DNA from 2 places in the Streptomyces sp. NPDC015144 genome. Region 1 is predicted to be linked to the other one. Evidence: riboswitches for the same ligand, from Rfam matches in the RefSeq annotation. Region 1 holds a riboswitch; the other holds the start of a gene.
What was found. Region 1 has a riboswitch for cyclic di-AMP ahead of ACF08W_RS01240 (peptidoglycan DD-metalloendopeptidase family protein). Riboswitches for the same ligand answer to the same signal wherever they lie in the genome.

Region 1 (4,034 bases):
GATCCACGGCACCAGGTGCTCGCGCGCCCAGTGGATGTCGTCGCGCCGGACCTCCAGGGTGCCGCGCTGGGCCTGCGGGGGCCATTCCTGGTCGGGGTCGGCCGGTACGTCGATGCCGAGGACCTGGGCGGCGCGCAGCGCGACCCTGGTGTGCCCCTCCGGCGACAGGTGGAGCCGGTCGTCGTCCCAGGCGCGCCGGTCCTGGACGGACCGCAGCGACCACAGGTCCAGGACCGGGCAGTCGTAGCGGTCGGCGATGGCCCGCACATGGGCGGTGTACGTCGCGACTTTCCCGCGGAGATGGCGCAGGACGGGGATGCCCCGGGTGTCGAAGCCGGTGGTGACCATGACCGTGCCGACCGCGCCGGTGAGTTCGGCGACGGCGCGCTCGAAGCGTTCGGCCACGTCGTCGGGGTCGGTGCCCGGCCGGATGATGTCGTTGCCCCCCGCGCAGAAGCTCACCAGGTCGGGGGCGAGCTCCTTGGCACGCGGCACCTGCTCCTCGACGATCTGGTCGAGGAGACGTCCGCGTACGGCGAGATTGGCGTATCGGAATTCCGGGTGTGCGGGTCCTTCGGCGTCGTGTGCCGTATCGGGGTCCGGGAGTTGGTCCGCGAGAAGTACCGCGAACCGGTCCGCCCAGCCGACGAATGTTCCGTCCGGGCCGGGGTCACCGACTCCCTCGGTGAAGCTGTCGCCGATCGCCGCGTACGACCCGATGACGCCCTGTCGGTTGTTGACGCCACGCTGCATTTTTCTCGAATCGTCTGCCACAAGCGCTTATCCTGCACCGTCGAATGTGACCTACGCGACCGTAATAAAGGGTTGACGGGTGGTGACATAGGCCACCCGGTCAGTTTTTGGCAAAGGGGGAATAGGCGGAAGGGGCGGTGCGCCACCGCGCACCGCCCCTTCCTTCGTCCTGCTCCGGGTCACGCTCAGACGTAGATGCCGTGCGAGGCCAGGTAGGCGATCGGGTCGATGTCCGAACCGTACTCGGGACCGGTGCGGACCTCGAAGTGGAGGTGCGGGCCGGTGACGTTGCCGGTGGCGCCCGAGAGGCCGACCTGCTGGCCGGCGCTCACGGACTGGCCCGCCGAGACGGAGAGGGAGGACAGGTGGCCGTACTGCGAGTAGTGGCCGTCGGCGTGCTTGACGACGACCTGGTTGCCGTAGGCGCCGCCCCAGCCGGCGGTGACGACGGTGCCGGAGGTGATGGCCTTGACGCCGGTGCCGGTGGAGACGGGGAAGTCGATGCCGGTGTGGCTGCCGCTGGACCAGTTGGAGCCGGAGGCCCGGTAATTGGTGGTGTGGCTGCCGGGGACCGGGTGGACGTAGCCGGAGCCGGTGTTCTCGGTGGCCGGGGCCTCCTTGGTGGCCGGGGCCGGGGCCTCCTTGGCGGCCGGGGCCGCCGGGGCGGGCTGCTCGGCGGCCGGGGCGGCCTTCGACGGCGCGGCCGCACCGGTGGGAGCGGCCGTACCGACGGCGGCGGCGCCGAGGGTCAGCTTCATCCCGGGGAGGATCAGGCTGGGGTTCTTGCCGACGACCTCGCGGTTGTCCTGGTACAGCTTCTGCCAGCCGCCCGCGACGTGGTGCTCGGCCGCGATCTTCGACAGGTAGTCGCCGGGGACGACGGAGTACGTGGTGGGCGCGGACTGCGGGGCGGCCTTCGGCGCGGTGTGCGCGACGGGGGCCTGCTCCGGCGCGGCGGCCTGGTCGGCGGCGTGGGCGCCGGTGGCACCGAGCAGCGGCAGTGCGATGACGGCGCCACCGGTGCTGACCGCGGCGAAACCGCGAGCGATGGGGCCGATCTTGGGACGGCGGTGCTTACCCGTGATGGGCATGGCGTCTTTCCTCTCCGGCGCCTGCGAGGTGAGCTGTCGGGTTCGGGCTGGAGATGCCCGGCCGCACGGTGTGCGACTTCACCCCGAGCCGTCCGGATCTCTCCGGCCAGCGGCCTACCTGGTTCCCCCGCTCCTGCCACGCGATAAGTGGATGTGAATTCCGGTCGGCGGCAGGATTGGGCGGGCCGTCCGGAATGCGGTGACCGTAAGCGAGCCGGGACGGCGAGAACAAGCACCGGGTTCCCCGCCGGTATTCCTTTTCGGGAATTCGGTAGGGAATTCCGGTCACCCTCCGTGGATTACGGATCTTGTTGTTCCGCGCGGCGAACGGAATTCCCGTCCCGCCCGCCGCCACACACCGTCACGAATATGATCCCGCTCACGGGGCACCGGCCATCCCTCTTATAAGCGGGAGATGTTCGTAAAAAGTGCGCATTACGGACATGGCGGGGCGGTCAGTCCCGTCGCAGGCGCAGCACCCGCGCGTCGAGATCGCCCCGGAGGCCGGTGTGCAGCCCCCGGTGGAGCAGGACCGATCCGTGGTGGACCGCCCCGGTGTCCTGGCAGGTGTACGTGGCCGCGGGGTCGACCCCGCGCAGCCGCAGGGCCGGCGGGCGCTCCCCGTACCGCTGGGCCTCCAGCCACATCAGCACCACGGTCTCCTCGCCGTGTACGTACTGGACGGCGCTGAGTCCGCCGCGCGGTTCGCGCAGCCGGTACAGCGCGCCCTGCTGCACCACGGGGCGGATCTCCTTGTAGAGATCCACCCAGCCACGCGCCTCGGCCAGCTCCTCCTCGCTCCATTCGGCGAGGTTCCCGCCGATGCCGAGCACTCCGGCCATGGCGCTCACGAACCGGAAACGCAGCGAACTGACCCTGCCGTTGAGCTGCCGGTTCGGGCTGTCGGTGACCCAGGCGGCCATCACCCGGGCGGGGTGGAGGTGGCTGAACCCCTCCTGGATGGCGAGCCGGTCGAGCGGATCGGTGTTGTCGGAGGTCCACACCTGGTCGGTGCGGGAGAGGATGCCCAGGTCGATCCGGCCGCCGCCGCCCGAGCAGGACTCGAAGGCGACGTGGGGGTGCGCGGCCCTGAGCCGGTCGATCAGCGCGTACAGGGCGTCCACATGAGCGGTCCAGATCCGCTGCGGGTACTCCTCACCGGGCCAGCCGGGGTCGGTGAAACAGCGGTTGAAGTCCCATTTCACGTAGTCGACGGGGGTGCTGGAGAGCAGTGCGTCGAGCTGCTCCCAGAGGTACTCCCGGACATCGGGCCGGGCCAGATTGAGCACCAGCTGGTTGCGGTACTCGGTGCGGGTCCGGCCGGGGACGTGCTGGACCCAGTCGGGGTGCGCCCGGTAGAGGTCGCTGTCGGGGTTGACCATCTCCGGTTCGACCCAGATGCCGAACCGCATGCCGAGTGCGTGCACCTCGTCGGCGAGCGGCTTCAGCCCGCCGGGGAACCGGTCCGGGTTCGGGGTCCAGTCGCCGAGCCCGGCCCGGTCGCTGGTCCGCCGCCCGAACCAGGCGTCGTCCACCACGAACAGCTCGACCCCCATGTCCGCGGCGCGCCGGGCCAGGGTCCGCTGCTGGTCCAGCGAGATGTCGAAGCCGGTCGCCTCCCAGGAGTTGTAGAGCACCGGCCGAAGGGTCCCGGCGTCCGGGATCACATGGGCCAGCTGCCAGGCGTGCCAGGCCCGGCTGGCCCCGCCGAAACCCTGATCGCTCCAGAGCCCGGCGAAGACGGGCGTGGTGTACGACTCCCCCGGGGCGAGCCGGAGCAGTCCGGACTCGTCGTGCCCCGCGCCGCCGGTGATCTGTACGAGGCCGTCGGGCAGCCGCTGCACGCAGATCCGCCAGGAGCCGGACCAGCCGAGCGCACAGCCGTAGACCTCGCCGCTCTCCTCGGTCGCCGCGCCGTCGGCGTCCAGCGCGGCCCACGGCAGGTACTGGTGGCCGGTGTGGCCGCGTCTGCTGGAGATGACGCTCTCGCCGTGGAGCAGCTCCGCGCGCTCGATCCGGGTCTCGGCCGACCAGCGGCCGTGCAGCCGGCTGATCCGCCAGCCGTCCCGGGCGGGCAGCGACCAGGCGGCCGCGTCGGCGCGCAGCAGTTCCAGCGGCGGGCCGTCCGGGCCGGTGTGGGCGACGGTGGCCCAGCGCTCCACGACGTCGGAGTCGTCCCGCATCCGGTAG
Region 2 (4,034 bases), on a different contig from region 1:
CGGGGCTGCCGGGGTCCACGGGCCGGACGCACCGGCCCCGGCACCGGAGGAACCGGCCCGGGGAGCGGTGTCCGGAGGACGGATCAGGGGTTGAGGCCCTTGCTCTGGAACCAGGCCATCGGGTCGATGCCCGAACCGTCGGGGGTGTGGACCTCCAGGTGGAGGTGGGGACCGGTCACGTTGCCGGTCGCACCGACCCGGCCGATGGTCTCGCCGGTGGTGACCTTCTGGCCCACGCTGACACCGATCGACGACTGGTGGCAGAACCAGATCTCCGTACCGTCGTCCAGCTCCAGCACGGTGCGGTAGCCGTACGAACCGGCCAGACCGGCCGACTTGATCGTGCCGCTGTGGACGGCCTTGATCGGGGTGCCGGTCGGGGCGGCGAAGTCGAGGCCGGTGTGGTGGCCGGAGGACCACATCGACCCGGCCTGGCCGTAGGTCGAGGTGATCGTGTACGAGAAGGTCGGGAGGGAGTAGCTGGCGGCGAGCTTGGCCAGCCGCAGGGCCTCCGCCTTCTTCTTGGCCTCCTCCTCCGCCTTCTTCTTCTCGGCGGCGACCTTGGCCTCGGCCGCGTCCTGCTGCTTCTTCGCCTCGGCGGCGGCCTTCTCGGCGGCGGCCTTCTCCTCGGCCGCCTTCGCCTCGGCGGCGGCCGCGTCCTGCTGCTGCTCGGCCTGCTGGAGAATGCGGGCGCGCAGCGCCTCACCGGCGTCCGTGGCACCCTGCTCGGCCTCGGCGGTGGTGATGCCGGCGGTGGTGAGCGGGGCGGTGACGGCCTGGTCCGCTCCGTCGGTCTCGGACCCGTCGGAGAACAGGGCGCCCACACCGGGCAGGGACTTGGCGTCCGGGAGGTTGTTCGTGATCGCGTCCGGCACCGAGATGGAGACCGGGGGCTTGCCCTGCGCGGTGGCCATGCCGCCCGCGCCGACCGCCGCAATCACGCCGACGCCCAGGACCGTGGAGCTGCGGGCGAGTCCCGTGCGCTGCTTGGCGACACGGTGCCGGCCGCGCACCGGGCGGACCGTCTCCTCCGTGGGGTTCCACTCGCTCCAGCCGCGCTCGGCCTCGCCGTCGCCGGCGTCGGAACGGAAGTCGGTGGTGAACTCAGCGGTGCGGTCGGCGTCGAGGCCGGTGCCGTAGCCGTAGTCGGCAACGCCGTAGCCGGTGCCGTAATCGCCGTGATCGCCCTGGAACCGTGAAGGGGCTTCTGGGGCAGGCTTGTTGGACGCCACGGGGGCGCACTCCTTTCCTTCCTTCTCGCCTACCGGGTTAGCTGACGGGTTCGGAGCAGGAAGGTCTCCTACGGGCACCTCCGTCTCTCACGAGACACAGGTGTCCGATTCACCCCATGATGGTGGTTCCCCGGTTCCCTTGCGGAATTCGGCGCTCGCGCACGGCGCCGCCATTGATGACGGCTGGGACGACCGCGCTGCGTTATCGAACGTTAATAGACACCGGGGCCGCATTCCAAGCTGTTCCCACTGATCGTTCACGTCTTTGGCCTGGACTTTACTGGACATAGCCAGACCAACAGGCCCACTTGACCGCCACTCAGCGGCCGACTCATTTCTGACGTTGTGTCAAATGTTATGCGGAGCGGCGTCCTTCGATTACGCACGGTGGCATCGCCTCGCGGCGGTTCGACCCAGTCGCCCCGCGCCCGTCAAGTCCCGCCCCGCGCCCGTCCAGTCCCGCCCCCACCCGCTCGCCCCGGCCCCGCCCGTTCAACCCTGCTCACCGCCCGTTCGATCCTGCTCCGCGCCCACGATCCGCACGGTCCGGCGCCGGTCCGGCTGCCCCCGCGCGGGACGTACCACCGCGAGCAGCGCCATGTCGTCGGTCGTCTCGCCGCCGGTGTGCAGGCGTACGTCGTCGGTCAGCGCCGAGAGCAGCTCCTCCGGCCCCGGAAAGATCCGCCCGCGCAGCCGGGCCGCCGGGTCGTAGAAGACCCCCTCGGCGTTCCGCGCCTCGGAGAGGCCGTCCGTGTAGAGGAGCAGCGTCGTCCCGTCCGGCAGCTCCCATTCATCCGTCCGCTCCGACCACGCCCCCAGCCCCATGCCGAGCGGCAGCGCGGGCACCGAGGGCCGCAGCACCTCCAGCGCCCCGTCCGGGTGTAGCAGGATCGGCTCGGGGTGCCCCCGGTTGACGACCCGCACCCGGGACAGCCCGGCCGGGATCTCGGCCAGTACGGCGGTGATGAAGCCTTCGAGCACGTCGAGCCCACCCCGCCGCGCCTCCTCCCGGGACAACGCCCGCTCCAGTCGGCCCGCCACGTCCGCCAGCGAAGGCTCCTGCTCGGCCGCCTCGCGGAACGCCCCGATGACCACCGCGACCGTCTCCACGGCCCCGAGCCCCTTGCCGCGCACGTCCCCGACCACCATCCGCACCCCGTGCGGGGTGTCCGCCACGGCGAACAGGTCGCCGCCGACGTACTCGTCCGCCTGCGCCGCCTCGTACCGCGCCGCGACCTGGAGGCCCGCGATCCGGGCGGCCGGCTGGGGCACCACCGCGCGCATGGCCGTCTCGGCGATGAACCGCGCGGAGGCCAGTTGCTCGTTGCTCCGCCGCACCACTCCGTTGATCACGACCGCGAGGACCGAGACCGTGGCCAGGGTGAGCAGCTCGATCAGCGGCACGACCTCCGGCAACGTACTGCTGTAGAGGCGCAACAGGATGACCGCCAGCATCGAGGCGACGGCGGTCCGGATGGTGCTGGTCAGCGAGAAGAACGGGGCGGCGATCAGCGGCGCTGCCACGAAGAACGGAATGGCGGTGAAGGTCTGCGGGGTGAGGCCGTCGAAGAGCAGTCCGCCGAGGATCATCAGCGCGGGCAGCGTACGGACGAAACTCCGGCCGCGGGTGTCACCCCCGGCGGGCCGACCGCGCCTCTTCTCCCACTTCCACACCTGTGGTCTCCTGCCCGGTACACACGCGGCCGCGGACGGCGCCGCGCCCCGTCCCCCAGCCTCACCGGAGCGGGAACGGGCGGCGACTCCGCGTCGGCCGAAGGAGGTACCCGCTCAGGCCCGGGAGAAAACGAATCGGGCCCGGCACGCTGTATGCGTACCGGGCCCGATTCTTCAGTAGCGGGGACAGGATTTGAACCTGCGACCTCTGGGTTATGAGCCCAGCGAGCTACCGAGCTGCTCCACCCCGCGTCGGTGAACCCAACTCTACGCCATCCCCGACGCCCTTTTGACCACCCGGTCCACCGACCGGCCGTCGACGGACAACAGGCGAGCCCAGATATGCGGTGATATGACTGATTTACCCCTGTTCGTCACCGTGCGGAACGCGCGCGCCGACCGAGGAGAGATCCGTGGACGACTACCCCATGCTCAACCTCTTCTGGACCATGCTGGTGTTCTTCCTCTGGGTCATGTGGCTGTTCCTGCTGTTCAAGATCATTACGGACATCTTCCGTAGCCACGAACTCGGCGGCTGGGCCAAGGCCGGCTGGCTGATCCTCGTTCTGATCCTGCCGTTCCTCGGCGTTCTGCTGTACTTGATCTTCCGGGGCCCGGCCATGGCCGAGCACGACATCAAGGACGCGCAGGACCGCGAGCGCGCCTTCAGGTCGTACGTCCGCGACGCCGCCAACTCCCCCGACGCGGGCCCGGGCGGAACCGGCACCCGGGGCAGCCACGCCGACGACCTGGCGAAGCTCTCCGAACTCAGGGACCGGGGCGCGCTCACGGACGAGGAGTACCAGCGCGCGAAGACGAAGCTCCTGGCCTGAGCGCTCACGCGCGCACCTCTACGGGCGTACGCGGGGGCGCATCGGCCGATCGGGGCCCTGCGCGGGGGCGCATCAACCGATCGGTGGACCCGCCCGTCGTCCGTCGAGGGCCCGGAAGGGAGCCCGCAGGCCGACGGGTACGGGCCGGACACGGCTTGAGGATGGATGTCAGAGCGGGAACGTGGAAACCCCCGAACCCCCTGGCCGAATCCGAGGAGTCGTTCACCATGAAGAAGCTGTCGCTGCGCGCCCGTGTCCTGACCGGTGTCGCCGCCGCCGTCGTCGCCGGTACGTT

Region 2: it holds a riboswitch for cyclic di-AMP, as region 1 does, so the genes downstream of both, ACF08W_RS32105 (M23 family metallopeptidase) here and ACF08W_RS01240 (peptidoglycan DD-metalloendopeptidase family protein) in region 1, are expected to answer to the same signal.

The regions. Positions count from the first base shown of each region.
Region 1 is NZ_JBIBUU010000001.1:291,399-295,432, reverse strand. It holds gene ACF08W_RS01245 (SGNH/GDSL hydrolase family protein) at 1-774, opposite strand, end outside; gene ACF08W_RS01240 (peptidoglycan DD-metalloendopeptidase family protein) at 939-1,844, opposite strand; cyclic di-AMP (ydaO/yuaA leader) riboswitch at 1,848-2,004, opposite strand; gene ACF08W_RS01235 (alpha-galactosidase) at 2,300-4,034, opposite strand, start outside.
Region 2 is NZ_JBIBUU010000027.1:67,215-71,248, reverse strand. It holds gene ACF08W_RS32105 (M23 family metallopeptidase) at 84-1,232, opposite strand; cyclic di-AMP (ydaO/yuaA leader) riboswitch at 1,244-1,396, opposite strand; gene ACF08W_RS32100 (PP2C family protein-serine/threonine phosphatase) at 1,725-2,906, opposite strand; tRNA gene ACF08W_RS32095 (tRNA-Met) at 3,085-3,158, opposite strand; gene ACF08W_RS32090 (SHOCT domain-containing protein) at 3,320-3,739, shown strand; gene ACF08W_RS32085 (heme-binding protein) at 3,967-4,034, shown strand, end outside.